Regions from separate parts of the Micromonospora sp. NPDC049529 genome, predicted to be linked through region 1. Evidence: riboswitches for the same ligand, from Rfam matches in the RefSeq annotation. Region 1 holds a riboswitch; each other region holds the start of a gene.
What was found. A riboswitch is a leader RNA that binds a small molecule or an ion and turns the genes downstream of it on or off. The one in region 1 is predicted to bind cyclic di-AMP.
Positions count from the first base shown of each region.

Region 1 (6,564 bases):
CCGAGCAACTGGACAGGTGGACCAAGCAGGCCACCGACGGCCTGCGCAGGTCGACCCCGGACCCGGTCGCCGGGGCGCGTACGGCAGCCGAGGTGGCCGGTGCCGTACTGCTGATCTTCGTACTGCTGTTCTTCCTGCTCAAGGATGGTCGCCCGATGTGGCGCTGGGTGCTGGTCCGGGTCTCCGACCGGTCCCGACCGGCGTTCGTCCAGGCGGGTCGCAACGGCTGGCACACGCTCAGCGCGTACACCCGGGGCACGGTGGCGATCGCGGCGATCGACGCCGTCGGGATCGGTCTGGCGCTGGTCCTGCTCGGGGTGCCGCTCGCGTTTCCGCTGGCCGTGGTCACCTTCCTGGGCGGCTTCATCCCGATCATCGGCGCCACCGTCGCCGGCAGTGTCGCGGTGCTGGTGGCGCTCGCGGCGAAGGGTCCGACCACCGCACTGCTCGTCCTGCTGGCGGTCATCGCCGTGCAGCAGACCGAGGGCAACCTGCTCGAACCACTGATCATGAAACGGCAGGTACGCCTGCACCCGGTGGTGATCCTGGTGGCGGTGACCGCCGGCACGCTCTTCGGCGGGATCGCCGGTGCCTTCGTGGCCGTACCGGTGACCGCCGTGGTCTACCGGGTGGTCGACACCGTCACCGCGCTGCGGCAGGGTCGGGAGGTCCCGTCCTGACCCTGCCGCTGCGGGTGGGAGTTGACGGTCACGAACCCTGACGGATGGCCTCGACCAGTTCGTCGGCGGTGAAGTCGGCCTCGTACGTGATGCCGCCCGGTTGCTGCATCCGGCCTCCCTCGGCGAGATCACCGGCGTCCACCGGTTGGAAGCCGAGTTCCTCGATCAGGTCGGCGACGGCCCGTTTGGCCTTCGGGTCGTCGCCGGACATCGGGATGCCGTAGCGCTCCTGGGCCGAGGACTGGCGGGCGTGGTCGCGCATGTTCTCGGCGTGCAGGGTGTTGAACGCCTTGACCACGCTCGCGCCCCGGAGGTGCTGCTGCACCATCTCGCTGGAGGTGGTCCTGTCCTGGTCCAGTTCCGGGTATTCCCCGTCCCGCTCCGGGGTGTAGTTCCCGGTGTCCATGACGGGTTTGCCCTTCAGTTCCGCCGTGGGCAGTTCGTCGTACCGGCCGAACGGCACGGCGACGATCACGATGTCACCGAACCGGGCCGCCTCCGACGGGGTGACCGCGTGCGTCCGGTGTCCGAGTTCGCCCACCAGACCCTGGAGATTCTGCGGACCGCTCGCGTTCGCGATGGCAATCTCGTGGCCGGCCGCGGCGAGTCGGCGGGCGAGCGTTCCGCCGACGTGTCCGGCGCCGATGATTCCGATGTGCATGCCAGTGGTTACCCGCCGGCTGCGACAACGAACGGGTCAGGGGGCGGCACCGAAGCTGGGCAGGCGCTCGGCGAACCAGCCGGCGGCCTGGTCGGACACCTGCTCCAGCGCGCCGGGCTCGGGGAACAGGTGGGTGGCGTCCGGAATGATCCGCAGTTCCACCTCGCCGCCGAGCGCGTCCCGGGCCTGCTGGTTGAACTGGATCACCTGTTCGTCCCGGCCGCCGACCAGCAGCAACGTGGCCGCCCGTACGCGGGCAAGGGCCGGACCCGCCAGGTCCGCGCGGCCGCCGCGGGAAACGACCGCCGGTACGTGCTCCGGCCGCTCGGCCGCGGCTACCAGGGCTGCCGCCGCACCCGTGCTCGCGCCGAACAGCCCGACCGGTAGGGCCGCCGTGTCGGGTTCGGCGCGCAGCCAGTCGATCGCGCCGACCAGCCGGCCGGCGAGCATCGGGATGTCGAAGCGCAGCTCGGCGGTCTCCTCGTCGGCCTGCGCCTCCTCGGGCGTGAGCAGGTCGACCAGTACGGTCGCGAGGGCGCGCTGGTTGAGCACCCGGGCGACGGCGATGTTGCGTGGGCTGCGCCGGGAACTGCCGCTGCCGTGCGCGAACAGCACCACCCCGACCGTTCCCTCGGTGGGGGTGACCAGGTCGGCGGTGAGCTGCACCTCCCCGGCCCAGATGGTGGTCTCGGTCGTCAGTGTGTCCACCCGCTGTCCGGTACCCGCGTACGGGTGGAACAACCGGCCGTCGGGCCGGCAATCACCGTTTGCCGCCTTCCCGGTCGGGAAGGCGAACCGGGTCAGGCAGGAAGACCACGGCGGAGCCGGTAGCGGCCCGCGCTGAGGCGATCGTGAGGATGCCATGACCCACCACAAATCCGCCAGGTCAGAGTCCGGTCGAGCCGGCACCAGTCCGCCACGGGACAAACGGGACAAGCGCGAGGGCGCGCGGCGGGACTGGGCGGACGAGGCGGCACAGGCACGGGCCTCGGACGATCCCCGACGGGTGACACCGCACGACCCGAGCGGCGTTCCCTCCACGGGGGACCGCCGCTAGCGGGTCGGTGCCGGCGATCCCCGGTGGGCCTCCGTCGAGGCCCACCGGGGCATCCGCGCGCTTAGCAGGAGAAATCCCCCGTGGCGACCCTAGATTCGGCCACAATAAGTCCATCTGATCCGGTATTGTCACCATCGGATCCGACCCGGTGGTACCCCCTCTGCTGTCGGCGACGACCGCCGCCCAATCGCCACAGGCGAACCGGGGAACCAGGTAGTCGGGGTGAGTCCGCACACGCGGTAGGGGTAGTTCCGGCCCGAACCCGTCAGCTAACCCGGTCGGCGGCCGACGGGAGGAACGTGCATGACGAGACCTAGGCGTCAGCGGTTCTCGCTGGCCCTGACCCTGCTCACCGTCGCGAGCATGCTGGTGTCCGGCGCACCGGTCGCGGCCGGGCCCGCAGCGGCCGCACCCTCGTCGCCGGTCACGACCGGAGACGAGGGCGGCAACCCCCTCTTACGCGACGTACTCGAATCGACCGGGCGTGGATACGCCGCCGCGACCGTGGCGGTCGAGAACGCCCGCAAACACCAGGTGGCGCTCGCCGACGAACTGCGGCAGATCGAGACCGAACTCGACCAGCTCACCCCCGAGGTCGGTGAGGTCGCGGTGAACGCGTACCGAATCGGCCGGATCGGGCCGCTGAGCGCACTGCTCGGCAGCGCCTCGCCCGACGACTTCATGAAACGGGCCGAGGGACTCGACCTGATAGCGCAACGGGACAACAGCAAACTGCGCCAGTTGCACGAGGCCCGCAACCGGGCCAGTCGGGCGAAGGCGGCGGCCGACGCCGCGGTGGAGGAGGAGCAGCGGCAACTCGCCGTGATGGCCAAGCAGAAGGAGGCGGCGGAACGCGCCCTCTCCCTGGTCGGCGGAGCGGCCACCGAGGGTTTCGTGAACACCAGCTCACCGGTGGCGCAACCCGCGCCGCGCAGCAAGGACGGCTCCTGGCCGGCACAGTCCTGCGCCCGCGACGACCCGACCACCAGCGGCTGTCTCACCCCGCGCACCCTGCACGCGCTGAACGAGACCAAACGGCTCGGCTTCACCCGGTACGTCTCCTGCTACCGCAGCGGCGGGCCGTTCGAACACCCGAAGGGCCGGGCCTGCGACTTCTCCGCGCAACCCGGCGGCTTCGGCGGGGACGCCACCGGCGGCGACAAGACGTACGGCAACAACCTGGCCGCGTTCCTGGTCCGCAACGCCGACAAGCTGGGCATCCTGTACGTCATCTGGTACCGGCAGATCTGGTTCCCGGCCACCGGCTGGAAGGCGTACAACTCCGCGAAGGGCGACCCGTCCAGCGACCACACCAACCACGTACACCTGTCCCTGCTCTGACCGGCGCGACCGGCTCAGCGGCCGGTGTCAGTTGCCGGGATCCCTCGGTGCCACCTCGTTCTTGGTCGTCGGAGCCGCACCCGAGGTCTCGGCCACCGACGCGCGGCGGGCCGGAGCCCGACCCGGCGGCTGCTGCGGGGCCGGACCGACCGGATGCGGCTCCGGATTCGGCAGGACCACCGGTTCGTCGCAGGTCACCTCGACCTTCTCCCCGTGGTGGAACAGTTGCACCGAACCGCTCCGGTCCCCGTTGCGCAGGGCGTACGTGGTCTCCCGCTCGCGTACGTCGACCCGGAGCCGGTGCCCGTGCCAGACCAGCGAGAACTCCAACCGGTCGATCCGGTTCGGCAGCCGGGGCGCGAACGAGAGCACCTCCCCGTGGTCGCGCATCCCACCGAAGCCGGCGACCAGCGCGATCCACGCCCCGGCCAGCGAGGCGACGTGCACCCCGTCGCGGGTGTTCTGGTTCAGGTCGTGCAGGTCCATCAGCGCGGCCTCGCCCAGATAGTCGTGGGCCAGTTCGAGCTGCCCCACCTCGGCCGCGAGCACCGCCTGGGTGCAGGCCGACAACGACGAGTCGCGGACCGTACGCCGCTCGTAGTAGGCGAAGTTGCGGGCCTTCTCCTCCGGGGTGAACGCGTCCCCGCGCCAGTGCATCGCCAGCACCAGGTCGGCCTGCTTCACCACCTGCTTGCGGTACAGGTCGAAGTACGGGTAGTTCAGCAGCAGCGGGTACTTCTCCGGCGGGGTGCCGGCGAAGTCCCACTCCTGGAGCCGGGTGAAGCCCTCCACCTGCTGGTGTACGCCCAACTCCGGGTCGTACGGGATGTGCATGGCGTTCGCCGCGTCCCGCCACGCGGCGGTCTCCTCGTCGTCCACCCCCAGCCGCCAGGCGTGGTCGCTGTGCCTCGACACGGCGTCGGCGGCGGCGAGCAGGTTCCGCTGCGCCATCAGGTTGGTGTAGACGTTGTCGCTCTTCACCGCGGTGTACTCGTCCGGACCGGTCATCCCGTCCAGGTGGAACTTCCCGGCCCGGTCGTGGTGACCCAGCGACCGCCACAGCCGCGCGGTCTCGACCAGCAGTTCCAGCCCGATCTCGCGCTCGAAGTCCTGGTCGCCGGTGGCCTGCACGTAGCGGCGTACGGCGTCGGCGATGTCGGCCGCGATGTGGAACGCGGCCGTGCCGGCCGGCCAGTACGCCGAGCACTCCTGGCCCCGGATGGTCCGCCACGGGAACGCGGCCCCGTTCAGCCCGAGGGTACGGGCCCGTTCCTGGGCCATCGGCAGGGTCGAGTGCCGCCACCGGAGCCCGGACGCCACCGCCGACGGCAGCGTGTACGTCAGCACCGGCAGCACGAACGTCTCGGTGTCCCAGAAGACGTGCCCGTCGTACCCGGGACCGGTCAGCCCCTTGGCCGCGATCGGCCGCAACTCGGCCCGCGCACCGGCCTGGAGTACGTGGAACAGCCCGAACCGGACCGCCTGCTGCACCTCCGGATCGCCCTCGACGCGTACGTCGGAGGTGTCCCAGAAGGTGTCCAGGTAGTCGCGCTGCTCGGCGATCAGCCCGTCCCAGCCGGAGAACCGGGCCCCGGCCAGCGCGGCGCCGACCTGGTCCCGCAGCGCCGGCCGGGACCGCTCGCTCGACCAGCCGTAGGCGACGTACTTGTCCAGCCGGATCCGCTCCCCCGGCTGGAGTACGCAGGTGACGGTGGTTCTGGCCCAGTCCTCGAAGGTCTCGGTGCTGAGCGTGGTCCCGGCCGGTGCCTCCAGTTCGTGGCCCATCGCCGCGGCCAGCCGCAGCCCGCTGGCCCGGGTGCTGTGGACCAGCAGCCCGCCGTCCTCCAGCGCCAGGTGCTCCTCGGACTGCAACGGCGACTCCAGCACCGCCGCGACCCGTGGGTCCTTGCTCTGTGCCGGCAGCACCTCGTTGGCGACGAGTTCGGACTGCACGATCAGCCGCAGCGGCTCGTCGACCGGTTCCACCTCGTAGCGGATCGCCGCCACCGACCGCTGGGTGAAGGAGACCAGTCGGGTGCTGCGGATCCGGACCCGTTTGCCGGCCGGAGAGCGCCAGAGCACCTCCCGGTGCAGGGTGCCGGCCCGCAGGTCGAGCACCCGCTCGTGGTCGAAGAGTTCGCCGTACCGGACGTCGAACGGTTCGTCGTCGACGAGCAGCCGGATCAGTTTCCCGTTGGTGACGTTGACGACGGTCTGGCCGGACTCGGGGAAGCCGTAGCCGGCCTCGGCGTACGGCAGCGGCCGGAGTTCGAAGAACGAGTTGAGGTAGGTGCCGGGCAGGCCGTGCGGCTCGCCCTCGTCCAGGTTGCCGCGCAGTCCGATGTGCCCGTTGGCGAGCGCGAACACCGACTCCGACTGGGCCAGCACGTCGACGTCGAGGCGGGTCTCCCGGACGTGCCAGGGTTCGACCGGATAGGCGCGTTCCCGGATCATGCCGTGTTCCCGTCGGTCAGCAGTGTCATGCCGTCTTCCCGTCGGTCAGCAGTTCGGCCAGGTCGGTGACGACGGTGTCGGCCCCGTGCTCGCGCAGTTCCCTCGACTGCCCGACCCGGTCGACGCCGACCACGAAGCCGAAGCCGCCGGCTCGGCCGGCCTCGACCCCGGCGAGGGCGTCCTCGAAGACGGCGGCCTGCTCGGGCTTGACCCCGAGTTGCTCGGCGGCGGCGAGGAAGGTGTCCGGGTGCGGTTTGCCGCGCAGGCCCCGCTGGGCGGCGACGATCCCGTCGACCCGGGCCTCCAGCAGGTCCCCGAGGCCGGCGGAGGCGACCACGTCCCGGCAGTTGGCGCTGGCCGAGACGACCGCC
Region 1 covers NZ_JBVJHT010000007.1:408,626-415,189, reverse strand. The annotation lists gene ACZ6QQ_RS15275 (AI-2E family transporter) at 1-680, shown strand, start outside; gene ACZ6QQ_RS15270 (NADPH-dependent F420 reductase) at 709-1,341, opposite strand; gene ACZ6QQ_RS15265 (dienelactone hydrolase family protein) at 1,378-2,049, opposite strand; cyclic di-AMP (ydaO/yuaA leader) riboswitch at 2,569-2,698, shown strand; gene ACZ6QQ_RS15260 (coiled-coil domain-containing protein) at 2,702-3,739, shown strand; gene ACZ6QQ_RS15255 (glycoside hydrolase family 65 protein) at 3,767-6,193, opposite strand; gene ACZ6QQ_RS15250 (HAD family hydrolase) at 6,219-6,564, opposite strand, start outside.

Region 2 (6,564 bases), on a different contig from region 1:
TGCTGGTCCCGCGCGCGGTCGGCGTACTGGGGTGGCTGCCGGCCCGGCTGTTCGGACCGGTGGCCCGGCTGGCGGTGGCGAACGCGCGGCGCAACCCGCGCCGGGCCGCCGCGACCACCATGGCGCTGACCGTCGGGGTGGCACTGATGTCGATGTTCGCGGTGCTGCTGGAGACCGCGCGGGACCAGACCGGGCGGGAGCTGACCGAGAACTTCCCGGTGGACTTCGTGCTGGACCGGGCCCGGATCGACGGCACGCCGGGAGTGACCCGGGGCGCGCTGCCGGCGGAGCTGGCCGGCGTACTCCGGGCCGACCCGGCGTTCGCGACGGTGGCCGAGGTGCGGCTGGCACCGGCTCCGGCGGACCCGCAGGTTCGGGTCTGGTCGGTGCCGCCGGAGCAGTTGCGTGGGCCGATCCGCCCCGAGGTGACCGAGGGGGACCTGGCCGAGCTGGGGCCGGGCACGGTGGCGGTGAGCCGGCGGGTGGCGCAGGCCCGCGACATCGGCCTGGGTGACCCGTTCCCGCTCGGCCTGCCCGCCGACCCGAGCGGCACCGACGCGGGTGGATCGTTGGTGGTGGTCGCGCTCTACGACGACGCCCCGACCGGCGGTGCGGCGCTGGTCGACTGGAGCCGGTTCACCACAGCGTACGGGCCGGGCGGGCCGAACCAGTTGCTGATCGACCTGGCCCCCGGCGTCGGTACGGCAGCCGGCCGGCAGGCCCTCGACGGGCTGCTGCGCGCCTACCCGGTGGTCCGCCTGAGCAGCGCGGCCGACCAGGCGGACGCGTTGTCGGCCTCGCTGGACGAGTTGCTCGGCATCTTCGCCGCACTGCTCGGCATGTCGGTGCTGATCGCGCTCTTCGGGATCAGCAACACGCTCTCGCTGTCGGTCTTCGAGCGCACCCGGGAGTCGGCCACGCTCCGGGCACTGGGGCTGTCCCGGCGGCAGCTCGGTCGGATGCTGCTGGTCGAGGCGGCGCTGATCGCCCTGGTCGGCGCGCTGGCCGGGATCGCCCTGGGGGTGGGCGTCGGCTGGACCGCCGCGCTCGGGCTGATCAGCAGCTACGGACACGGGCTGCCGGTCGTACCGGTGGGGCAGTTGACCCTCTGCGCGGGCCTGGCCTGCGGCGCGGCGGTCCTGGCCGGGCTGCTGCCGGCCCGTCGGGCCGGCCGGGCCCCGATCGTGGCGGCGATGGCGAACGAGGGCTGAGGACCCACCCGGTGCCTGTCCGGTTCGACCCGGTCCAACCTGCTGGCACATATTGCGATATCAGCATATGTTAGGTCGTAGCGGCACGGGCGACGGAGGGTGTGTGCGTGGGCGCTGGTCATGACCACGGCGCGCAGGCGATGCGCGCCGTCGAGCGGCACCGGGGGCGGCTCTGGTCCGCCTTCGGTCTGCTCGTCGTCGTCATGATCGTCGAGGCGGTCGCCGCGCTGACCACCGACTCGCTCGCCCTGCTCTCCGACGCCGGGCACATGTTCACCGACGTACTCGGGATCGGCATGGCGCTGGCCGCGATGACCGCGACCCGGCGGGCGGCCGACGACCCGCAGCGGACCTTCGGCCTCTACCGGCTGGAGGTGCTCGCGGCACTGGCCAACGCGGTGCTGCTCTTCGGCGTCGCGATCTACGTGCTGGTCGAGGCGGCCCGCCGGTTCGGCCAGGAGCACCCGCCGACCGTGCTGGCCGGGCCGGTGCTGGTGGTCGCCATCGTGGGCCTGCTGGCCAACCTGGTCGCCTTCGGGCTGCTGCGCACCGGGGCGCGGGAGAGCATCAACCTGCGCGGCGCCTACCTGGAGGCACTCGGCGACATGCTCGGCTCGGCCGGGGTCATCGTCGCCGCCCTGGTGATCGCGAACACCGGCTGGTGGTGGGCCGACCCGCTGGTCGCGGTCGCGATCGGCGTGTTCATCCTGCCCCGGACGTGGCGACTGGCCCGAGCCGCGATCCGGATCCTGGTGCAGGCCGCGCCGGAGCACCTCGACGTACCCACGGTGGCGGCCCGACTCTGTGCCGTACCCGGTGTCGCCAACGTGCACGACCTGCACGTCTGGACCCTCACCTCGGGGATGGAGGTCGCCTCGGCGCATCTCACCCTGTCGGCCGGCGCCGAGGTCGGCGCGGTGCTCGCCGCCGCCCGTGGGGCGCTGCACGACGACTTCGACATCGCGCACGCCACCCTCCAGGTCGAACCGGGCAGCACGACCGAGGGTTGCGGCCCCACCGACTGGTGATCCAGTTAGGTGCCACCGGGGCGATCGCCCCTTACCGGGCACCGCAACGCGACCACTCTTCGCTTACCTGGTCCTTAATTTTTGTCCCCCGACCGGGTGATCTTTTATGGTTATATCCGGCATATCACTTCGATTCGCTTTGATCCTTCGACGAGCCAACACTGTCCGTACTGGACCCGGCCGGTAGGCTCGGCTCCGGTCTCCGCCGGGCGGCGCCCTCCGGCGCCTGCGGTGACCGTCGCCTAATCGCACGTGCGAGCCGGGGAACCATCGCGTCATTGGGGTGCATCCGCGTCAGCGGTAGGGATCTTCCGTCCCGAACCCGTCAGCTAACCCGGTCGGCGGCTGACGGAAGGACGTGCACCGAATGCCATTGTTGGCACCCGTACGACCCCGCTATCCGCGCGCGGCCCGGTTCGCGATCGCGATCACCCTCACCCTGCTGGCCGGGCTGATCACCCCCGGTGCCGCCGCAGTGGCCTCCCCCACCCCGATCGCCGCCGCTCCCGGCGTGCTCGGCGCCGCTCCCGGCGGCACCGACGACGAGGGCGGCAGCGCCAGCCTGCGAGAGCAGCTCGACGTCGCGGCCAAGGGCTACCTCGACGCCCAGGCGGCACTGGAGAACTCCACCAAGCGGCAGCAGCAACTCGCCGCCCACCTGGTCACCCTGGAGGCCGAACTGGCCACCCGGTCCCAGACCGTCGGTGAACTCGCCGGCATGGCGTACCGCACCGGCCGACTGGGACCCCTCACCGCCCTGCTCAACAGCGACTCACCGGACGGCTTCCTGGACCGCGCCTCGTCCCTGGGCACGGTCGCCGCCAACGAGGACCGCCAACTGCGCGACCTGATCGCGGTACGGGACCAGGAGGCCCGGGCCAAGGCCGCGATCGACAACGAGGTACGCGAGCAACGCAAGCAGCTCGACATCATGGCCAAGCGCAAGCAGCAGGCCGAACGGGCGTTGGCGGCGGCCGGCAGCGGCGGCTCCAGCCCCGGCGTCACCGCCAGCACCACCTCCCCCTCGGCCAAGCCGGCGCCCCGCAACTCGGACGGCTCGTGGCCGAAGGAGTCGTGCAGCGTCAACGACCCGACCACCACCGGTTGCATCACCCCGCGCACCCTCAACGCGATGAACCAGGCCAAGGCGGCCGGCTTCACCCGCTTCGTCTCCTGTTTCCGCAGCGGCGGCTCGGGCGAGCACCCGAAGGGCCGGGCCTGTGACTTCGCGGCGCAGAAGAGCGGCTTCGGCGGAGTCGCCACCGGCGGTGACAAGACGTACGGCAACAACCTGGCGGCGTACTACGTCAAGAACGCCAGCCGCCTCGGTGTGCTCTACGTGATCTGGTTCAAGCAGATCTGGCTACCCGGCAGCGGCTGGAAGGCCTACAACGGCGGCGGCGACCCCTCCAGCGACCACACCAACCACGTCCACCTCTCCATGAACTAACCCCTCCCCCGCGCCCCCCACCCCGCCCCCACCCCGCCCCCACCCCTCGCCCCTCGCCCCCCGCCCCCCACCCCGCCGATCTAGGGCAAATACGTGTACGCAGAGATCAAGTAGCCCCCATCTGCCCTAGATCGGCGGCGTGGGGTGTGGTGGGGGCGCGGGGTTAGGGGGTGGAGTTCCAGAAGCCGATGAGGGTGGCGGTCCACCAGCCGAGTTGGGAGACCGTCGCGGCGAGGGCGCCGGGGAGTAGCCGGTACCAGGGGGCGGGGGCGTCGCCGAGGCCGGCCAGGCGATCGCGTACGCGGCCCAGGAACAGCCCGTTGATCCCCACCGCGAGTACGGCGAGCAACTTGATCTGCACCAGCCCGGACGAGGTGTCCGGGCGCAGTAGTGCACCGCTCGCGACCAGGCCCAACAGCCCGAGCCAGATCAACTGGTGCGCCCCCTTCGCCATGCCCAGTACGGTGCCGAGCCGTTCCCGGCGCAGAAGCCAACGCAGACTGAACCAGTCCACGGTGAGTACGGCCCCGAAGCCCACCACGAGACAGGTCAGGTGGCAGAAGAGCGCGAACGACCGCCAGCCCGGCCCGACGGTGAGGTGCGGTGCGATGAGCACCACGACCAGCCAGCCGACACCGACCGCGACGATCGGACCGAACCGCGCCGCGCGACCGGCGGGGCGCCGGTGACCGCCGCGCCGACCCACGACCGGCTGCCCGCTCGACGGGTCGGGCCGGAGCGGGCGGTTCGACGGATCGGGGCGCAGCGGGCGGCTCGAAGCAGCGCGGGGCAACGGGCGGCTCGACGGATCGGGCCGCAACGGACGGCTCGAAGCAGCGCGGGGCAGCGGACGGTTCGACGGGTCGGGGGGCAGCGGGCGGGGCCGGTGGAGGTCGGTGGCTCGGGGCGGCGGAGTGGGGTGCCGGCCGGGTGGGGTGGTGTGGTGTCCGGTTCGCTGTCGGGGGAAGGCGGCCTCCCGTCCGGGCACCGGCTCGTGGGCGAGTGGCTCCTGGACGACCGGCTCTTGGGCGACCGGTGCGGGGTCGATCAGGGCGAGGTCGGCGGGTGCGAGGTCGGCGGTGTGGCGGCCGGTCGTCCGGAGGTCAGGCATGGTGCACCGGACCGACCGGACCGGCGGGCCTCGAAACCGGCATGGTGGTTCCTCCGCTCGCTCGGGTTCCGATCCTGGACGCCCCGTCGGTGGTGCCGACCGGGGCTCGGCCGGGTCGGCCGGGGTCGGCCGGGCCGGGAGGAGGACCAACGGCCCTCCCGATCAGGAGACCCGTGGGGAGCGGCGGCGCAACAGAAACTCGACCGGGAAGATCCGTACCGGCGGTGGCGGTGGGCCGCTGCCCGGCGGGACGCGGTGGTCGGGCGGCGACCGGAACGGGTCAGGCGGGGGTACGGGGCGCGGTGGCGATCGCGCCGAGCAGGAGGCGCAGGCCGGGGGTGGGGTCGAAGTCCGGGTCGGGGAAGGCGAGCTGGTGCATGATCACACCGTCCATGTGGTCCAGCATCATCCGGCAGTGCCGTTCCGGGTCGGGTGAGCCGACCGCACGCAGCCAGGGCGCTCCCCAGCGGACCAGTTCCGCGTTGCCCTGCCCGAGATCGGCCTGCAACTCGGTCCGTACCGCGGCGTCGAGGCAGAGGGCGAGGCGGGCGACCGTACGGGGCCGGGCGGGACCGACCGCGGTGCGGACGAACTCGGCGAGCAACCGGGCCAGCTCGTCGAGACCGGCCGGATGCCCCGGACCGGTCATCCGCTGCCAGTCCGCCCGGTCCAACGCGGCCAGCCGCGCGACCACGCCGCCGAGCAGCGCGTCCCGGGTACGGAAGTGGTTGGACGCGGAGCCGGCCGGCAGCCCGGCCTCGGCGTCCACGGCACGGTGGGTGAGGTGGCGCAGACCCTGTTCCCCGAGCACCCGGACCGCGGCGTCGGTGAGCTGGTCCAGCCGGGACGACATCCGCTCACCCTAGCGAACTACGTCCGTAGTCGGATTCACCCCAACCCTCGTCGGTTTCACTACAGCCGTAGTGACACTTCACTACAGGCGTAGTACGGTCCGCTCATGACCAGACGAGCGGGCATCATCGGCGGCGGCATCGGCGGACTGGCGACAGCGATCGTGTTGCAACGGGCCGGCTGGACGGTACGGGTCTTCGAGAAGGCGTCCGCCCTCGGCGGCTCCGGCACCGCGCTCGGCATGTGGCCGGAATCGCTGCGTGCCCTCGACACCCTCGGCCTCGGCGATGACGTACGCACCCTCGGCGCCCGGCAACGCGGCGGCACCTTCCTGCGCCCGGACGGCAGCCGGATCGCCCGGTTGGACGTGAACGCGATCGCCCGCCGTACCGGCGACTCGGTGCACCTGATCTCCCGACCGGCACTGCTCGGGCTGCTCGCCGACGCGATTGCTCCCGGCACCATCAGCTTCGACAGCCCGGTGACCGATCTCGCGGCGTACCGGACGGGTTCGACATGGTGGTGGCGGCCGACGGGGTGTTCAGCCGCACCCGTACGGCGATCTTCGGGGTTGACAGCAAGGCGCGTTATGTCGGGGCCACCGCCTGGCGGGGCACCGTGGCCGGGGCGACCGACACGGTGAGCGAGACCTGGGGCCGGGGGCAGCGGTTCGGCATCACGCCGCGCGAGGACGGCCGGACCAACTGGTACGCCACCGCGCTCACCCCGCCCGGCGGACACTCACCGGAGGGCGAGCTGGCGGCGCTGCGGGCCCGGTTCGGTGACTGGCACGAGGGCGTACGGCAGGTGTTGAGCCGGCTGCGGCCGGCGGACATCCTGCGGCACGACCTCTACCAGCTGGCGCAGCCACTGCCCAGCTACGTCGACGGCAACGTCGTCCTGACCGGCGAC
Region 2 covers NZ_JBVJHT010000009.1:296,209-302,772, forward strand. The annotation lists gene ACZ6QQ_RS17825 (ABC transporter permease) at 1-1,211, shown strand, start outside; gene ACZ6QQ_RS17830 (cation diffusion facilitator family transporter) at 1,319-2,239, shown strand; cyclic di-AMP (ydaO/yuaA leader) riboswitch at 2,469-2,599, shown strand; gene ACZ6QQ_RS17835 (coiled-coil domain-containing protein) at 2,616-3,689, shown strand; gene ACZ6QQ_RS17840 (hypothetical protein) at 3,853-4,800, opposite strand; gene ACZ6QQ_RS17845 (TetR/AcrR family transcriptional regulator) at 5,081-5,653, opposite strand; gene ACZ6QQ_RS17850 (FAD-dependent oxidoreductase) at 5,759-6,295, shown strand; gene ACZ6QQ_RS17855 (FAD-dependent monooxygenase) at 6,190-6,564, shown strand, end outside.
Region 2: it holds a riboswitch for cyclic di-AMP, as region 1 does, so the genes downstream of both, ACZ6QQ_RS17835 (coiled-coil domain-containing protein) here and ACZ6QQ_RS15260 (coiled-coil domain-containing protein) in region 1, are expected to answer to the same signal.

Region 3 (6,564 bases), on a different contig from region 1:
GGTACTCGAGGGTCTCGCGACCGCCGTGAACCACCGCCGATGGTTTGTTGAGCTGGCGCTGCCGTACCTGGGGGACAACCCGATCGAGATCGGCAGTGGCCTCGGTGACTACGTGCTTGAGTGGGCGCCGCACTTCCCCAGGTTCACCGCCACCGAGGCCGACCCCGATCGGCTGGTGGCACTGAAGGAGCGACTCGCCGGCGAGTCCAACGTCGAGGTACGGCAGATGCTGCTGCCGCAACCGGAGCCGGAGCAGGGCGAGTACAGCGCGGCGGTCTCGTACAACGTGCTCGAACACATCGAGGACCACGTCGGGGCGCTGCGCGGCATGCGGGACCTGGTGCGTCCCGGCGGTGCGATCGTGCTGATCGTGCCGGCGTTCGAGTTCGCCATGGGTCCGGCGGACATCGCCACCGGGCACGTACGGCGCTACACCAAGAAGACGATGCGGGCCGCGCTGACCGATGCGGGGCTGACCGTGGAGCGGCTGCACTACGCGAACGCCCTCGGCCTCATCGGCTACTACATGGCGACGAACGTGTTCCGGCTGATGCCGAAGGAAGGCCCGATGGTGAAGGTCTACGACAGCCTGGTGCTGCCGGTGACCAAGGCGGCCGAGCAGATCGTGCGGCCCCCGTTCGGACAGTCGGTCTTCGCCGTCGCCCGGGTGCCCGGCGCGGCGCAGGCCTGACCGACCGGGAGAGCGACGACCGACACCGTTCAACCCGTCCCCGGTGTCGGCCGTCCACTTACTCCGGTCCGCTCAGCCCTCGACCTGGTACGTGGGCCGGATTACCGCCCGCGCCAGGGTGTGGAAGGTCAGGTTGAAGCCGACGTACGCCGGGCTGGCGTCCGGCGTGAGGTCGAGCTGCTCCACGTCGAGGGCGTGTACGGCGAAGAGGTACCGGTGCACGTGGTCGCCGGCCGGCGGCGCGGCACCGCCGTACTCCTGGGTGCCGTAGTCGTTGCGGACGGCGAACGCCCCACCCTCGACGGACCCGGCCTTGCCCGCGCCCCGGGGCAGTTGGGTGACCGACACCGGGACGTTGACCAGGATCCAGTGCCAGAAGCCGCTCGTGGTGGGCGCGTCCGGGTCGTAGCAGGTGATCGCGAAGCTGCGCGTCCCGTCCGGGAACCCGGACCAGGCGAGGTGCGGCGACAGGTCGCCGCCGCCCAGGCTGGAGTGGACGAACTCGGTGCCCAGCGGTTCGCCGTCGCGTACGTCGTCACTGGTCAGGGTGAACGCCGGCACCGGCGGCAGCAGGTCGTACGGGTCCGGTGCGATCGGTCGCTCAAGGTTCATCGGAAGGTCCTTCCAGAGATCGGGTGACTCAGTGTCTTTGTACCCTGTCTGACCCGACCTACCGCCGCCGGTAGGCGAAACATCCGTACGGGTGGCGGAACAGTTCCGGTGATCGGTTCGGGAATGGGGAAAAACGGCCCGCCCACCACCGGCGGTCATCTTGTGCCGCAATCCTGGGGATCCGCGTTTTCCCGGTCGCACTTGTTGATCGACTCCGGCCGATTACACCGCCATTTCGGGAGAGTTCCGGTGGCGCGGTCGGGCGGCTTTCGTCGGAGCCCCAGCCGGTGGCGAACACCGTTGCCCATCGACGCGGTCGCGGGGCGGGCCGCACCGGCGATCGGCCGATCGACCGCACCGGGCTCCGGGCGCCGGTCGACCGAGGTGGTGGGACTGCGGGCCGAGCAGCAGCGACGAGGGGACCGGCCCGGGTGGGCCCAACGGACAATTATCTGATCCGGACACCGGGTGGAGATGGTCGCCGCACCGGCAAACCCGACACCCTCGACGTGTACGACATAAGCCGGTACGCCCCCGACCACGAAACTGGTCACTACGGCAATAACCACTCTCCGTGATCACAAAACAGGTGTCGGTACGCCGGAAAGAAGCGGCGTGGGTCACGGTTTAAGCAGGCCAACTGGGGTTGGCAGGAGCGGAAGCGGCCCAGTAACGTCAGCCCGTCTGGTCCGGCCCTTAGTCACCGCGGGTGACACCGGAACAGGCCCGCTGAGTCGTGAATGCAACGAGCCGGGGACCCACAGTAGTTATGGGGTGAATCCGCGAACCATTGGTTCGTGGTAGGGCGTGCTTCCCGCCCGAATCCGTCAGCTAACCCGGTAGGCGGTATCGGAAGGAGAACATGCTCGTGCAGCGCCGTACCTGCCGTGGCCCGACCCTCGATCCCCCCGGCCAGTTCCGCCACCTGCCCCGGCTCGCCCGCATCGCGGTGCAGCCCGCGAAGGTAGCCCACTAGGCCTTCCCACGACCGACGACGCGTGAACGCGTACGCGGTCGGTGGCGCGAGGACGCGCGTGACCGGTAGGTGATTGGCACAGAACCGCCCGGCGGTATTTCTGCCGGCGCCGTTCATCCGGTAACGCATTCCACCGCTTGGCGGTGGCGGTTCCGCACGCCCCGATCCGGACCCGACGGCCGGCGGTGAATCCGCCCCGCCGACAGCGCGTACGACGGCACGTAACCCGGCCCCCGGCAGAGACAGATCGCCATCCCGATTCATGTGCCCCCGATCGCAGATCGGCACATCTGCGGAGGATTTATATGAAGCATCGTCAGCAACTCCGACGCGTCGTGACCGCCAGCCCGTACCGGGCCGGTGTCGTATCCGCCGCCGTTCTCGCCGTGGGTCTCACCACCGGCATCATGCTCACCCAGGGCGGCAGCTCGGCCGCGTCGACCAACCCCGACACCATCGCGGTCGCCGAGAGGCTCGGTGGCCAGGCCGGCGCCGAGGTCGCGCCCAGCCTGGTCACACCCACCCCGGCCGCCCCGACCCCGAGCGCCTCGTCGACGGCACCGACGGCGCCGTCGTCGGCCCCGCCCGCCACCACCAAGGCCGCGGCGACGCCGGCCAAGGCGGCCAAGAAGGTCGCCCCGCCCGCCTCGAAGGTGCTCGACTACGACTACGAGGCGCAGATCAACGGCTGGTACTGCGGCCCGGCAGCCACCCGGATCGCCCTGACCGCCCGCGACCGCCAGCCGAGTCAGGACGAGGTCGCCGCCGCGCTCGGCACCACGGTCAACGGCACCAACTCCGCCGAGGACACCACCCGCGGGCTGAACGCCCTGGCCAAGACCGACTTCTACCGGACCACCGCCATCCCCGGGGCCCCGTCCCCGGCCCAGATGGACCAGCTCCAGGCGGACGTCGTCCACGCGGTCAGCAACGGGTACGCGGTCGTCGCGAACATCGTCGGTTCGGCGACCGACGTCGACGGCGGCTGGCACGCGTACGACGGGGGTCACTACCTCACGGTGGTCGGCTACCGCGACAGCGGACGGACCGTGCAGATCGCGGACCCGGCGTTCGTCAACGGGGTCAGCTCCTACTGGATGACCACGATCGACCTGGCCAACTGGATGGCCACCCGGGGCTACTCGGCCTGACCTGTCCCTCCCCCCGGCCCCGGGTGCCCGCCGTTGCGGTGGGTGCCCGGGGTTCGTCCGTACCAGTGGGACGGTGGCCGTCCTGCCACAACCAACCACGGACGCGCGCGTTGTCCCTGTCGTGACCATGGACCTCGCCGATCGGGCGGACACCGACGACCAGCGAGTCCCCGTCGCCCGCTCCGCTCCCCGTCACTTCTCCGAGTCGGCCGCCACCGGGCGCCGACCCTCCGAACGAAAGGCCCAGGTGGTGGCCATGGCCGGTCAGGTGCTCGCCCGATGAGCCGCGTCGACGAACCGCTGACCCGGGCCGGGATCTGGGAGGCGGCGGCGATGACGCTCGCACAGCACGAGGGCCGGGGTACGTCCTACGCCCCCGGCACCTGCGCCTGCTGCACCCCGGACGGCTGCGCCCAACTGCGCTGGGCGCAGGAGGTACGCGCCGGCCGCAACCCGGAGTATCCGGTCGGCAACCCGGTCCCGCCAACCCTCCGGTCGGTCAGCTAGGACTCGACGCCATCGCGTCCCGGGTCAGACTCGCTGTCCGCTGGCCGGACGGCTTCGCTGCCCAGGCCACATTCGGAAGCGATGCGTTCGTTCACGTCGGAGGAATCCCAATCCTCCGCGCTCGCCAGACGGTCATGCAACGAGCCGCGACCGGCACGGTCGACCCCCTGACTCAACGGCCGGCCCCTGCCGCTGCGATCGCGAGCCTGGCGAACTCGTCGGTCGCGCCGTTCCAGAGGAAGTCGCCGGTCTGGGTCAGGGCCATGGCGACCAGCCCGTGGTGGGGGTCGTTGAACCAGGTGGTGCCGTAGCCGCCGTCCCAGCCGTAGCGGCCCGGCACGGGCGACACCTCGTCCGGCTCGACCGCGACGGCCATGCCGAGTCCCCAGCCACGGCCGCCGAGGATCATCCCGCCGCCGGAGATCTCGGCCGGGGTCAGCTGGTTGGTCGTCATCAGCTCGACCGACTCCTCCGACAGCAGCCGCTCGCCCCGGTGCACCCCCTTCGCCAGCAGCAGCCGAGCGAAGCTCAGGAAGTCGTCGGCGGTCGACAGCAGGCCGCCGGAGCCGGACGGGAAGGCCGGCGGGCTGGTCCACTCGCTCGGGGTGGAGACCGTACGCAGTTCCATCTTCCCGGTCTGGAAGTCGGTCATGTAGAAGCTCGGCAGCCGCCTGGTGTAGTCGGCGGGCAGCCAGAAGCCGGTCTCGGTCATGCCGAGCGGCTCGAAGATCCGGGCCCGGAAAAAATCCCCGAGCGGCTGTCCGGCAGCCCGTGCGACCAGCACACCGAGCACGAGCGTGCCGACGTTGTACTGCCAGCGCTCACCGGGCTGGTACATCAGCGGCAACGACCCGAACCGCTTGATCCACTCGTCCGGATCGTGCGGCGTACGCGGATCCGGCGCGCCGAGCACCAGTTGCAGCTCGTGCACGGCCTTGTTGATCGGAAACGGCGGGTCGAAGGTCGGCTCGATGATCGTCCCGAACCCGAGACGGAAGGTCAGCAGGTCCTCCACCAGGATCGGACGGTTGGCCGGGACGGTCTCGTCGAGCGGCCCGTCGACCTGCTTGAGCACCCGACGGTCGGCCAGCTCCGGTAACAGCCGATCGACCGGCTCGTCCAGCCGCAGTCGGCCGTCCTCGACCAGCATCATCGTGGCCGCCGCGATGACGGGCTTGGTCATCGACGCGATCCGGAACAGGGTGTCCCGCCGCATCGGCACGTCGCCGCCGAAGGCGGTGCATCCGATCGCGTCGACGCGTACGTCGTCGCCCTTGGCTACCAGGGTGACCAGGCCCGGCAGCTCTCCCTTGTCGACCCGACCGGCCATGGCGTCGTGCAGCCGGTCGATCCCGGCCTGGTCCAGCTCGCCTGTCATCTCACAACCTCCGATGCGTACGTTCCACCACGGGTCGAAACAGCGTCCGACGGATCGACACCCCTCGGGTCCCATCTTGGCGGGCAGCACCGACAGTCGGTGCCCCGACACATCGTGTTGACCGGGTCGGGGCGGGTTCGTAGCCTCGGCCCGGTGTGGGGGATTCGGGACTATCGGCCGTACCCGGTGGAGACCGTCGAGGACCTGGTGGCGCGGCACGGCGTACGGCTGAACGCGCTGGTCGGGCACGGATTCGGACGGGTCTGGGGACAGGTGTTCGTCGGCGACGGCGAGTGGTGCTCGACCGCTCCGGTCGTACTGGAGTTCGACGGGTGGCGGCTGGAGTTGGCCGCCGAGGGCTGGCACCGGCTCTACCTGACCTGGAACGAACTCGACCTCGCCGAGGTGCCGGACGAGTACGACAACGACGATCCGGAGCTGGAGGTGGCGTGGCAGGAACTGGACCGTCCCGAGTTGCGCCGGCTCACCGGTCTGGTGGTGCGGGAGGTACGCGTACTCCGGAACGATTTTCGCTTCGAGGGGGTCGACGGGCGACGGGTCGAGGCGTGGGTGCTCGGCGGGCTGGAGTTCGTGTTCGAGCCGGACGGGTCGGCGTTGCAGGTCTACAACTGCCTGAACGAGTTGGCACTCGGCTACGAGGACCAGCACTCGGACTCCTGGCTTCGGCAGGCGCTCCCCGTCCCGACGGGTACGTGACCGGGCCGGCACCGGCCCGCGACGGCGGAATCGTGGCCCGACGGCATCGGAATTGGATCTCGCTGCGGCGACAACAACCTGCCGTCACCTATACAACATGATCGAGATCGATTGACCGTGGAGGTTTCTCCACCATTTCAACAATCTCCTGAACGGTACGTGAAAGATCTTCGGACATAGCTCCGAGAGGACCGACACGTCGGTCATGCCCCCGCCCTCACGCAGCATCTCGCAGGGTTCCGCCCAACGCGCAACATGATCAGCCACGATTCCAAGAGGGACGTACGGTTTGCTGACCGCCCGCCTCATTTCGGACTATTTGGGCCAACCCCGCTGGCGATCTTTGTCGACTTTGTACCGCACATTTAGGCATGGCACACTGTCGACTGGCACATTCATCGGGCTCACGTCGGACACCCCCTCAGCCCGGGTGTTTTCGCTTCAGATGTGCGAGGTGGCGGCTGGTGTCGAGCGGTGCTGCGGGGCAATGGATTTCGCCGGAGGACAGATGGCCCGGCCACAAAGACGGAGA
Region 3 covers NZ_JBVJHT010000001.1:40,698-47,261, forward strand. The annotation lists gene ACZ6QQ_RS00190 (class I SAM-dependent methyltransferase) at 1-691, shown strand, start outside; gene ACZ6QQ_RS00195 (YbhB/YbcL family Raf kinase inhibitor-like protein) at 764-1,303, opposite strand; cyclic di-AMP (ydaO/yuaA leader) riboswitch at 2,021-2,164, shown strand; gene ACZ6QQ_RS00200 (C39 family peptidase) at 2,585-3,430, shown strand; gene ACZ6QQ_RS00205 (hypothetical protein) at 3,552-3,713, shown strand; gene ACZ6QQ_RS00210 (hypothetical protein) at 3,710-3,937, shown strand; gene ACZ6QQ_RS00215 (serine hydrolase domain-containing protein) at 4,110-5,315, opposite strand; gene ACZ6QQ_RS00220 (hypothetical protein) at 5,469-6,032, shown strand.
Region 3: it holds a riboswitch for cyclic di-AMP, as region 1 does, so the genes downstream of both, ACZ6QQ_RS00200 (C39 family peptidase) here and ACZ6QQ_RS15260 (coiled-coil domain-containing protein) in region 1, are expected to answer to the same signal.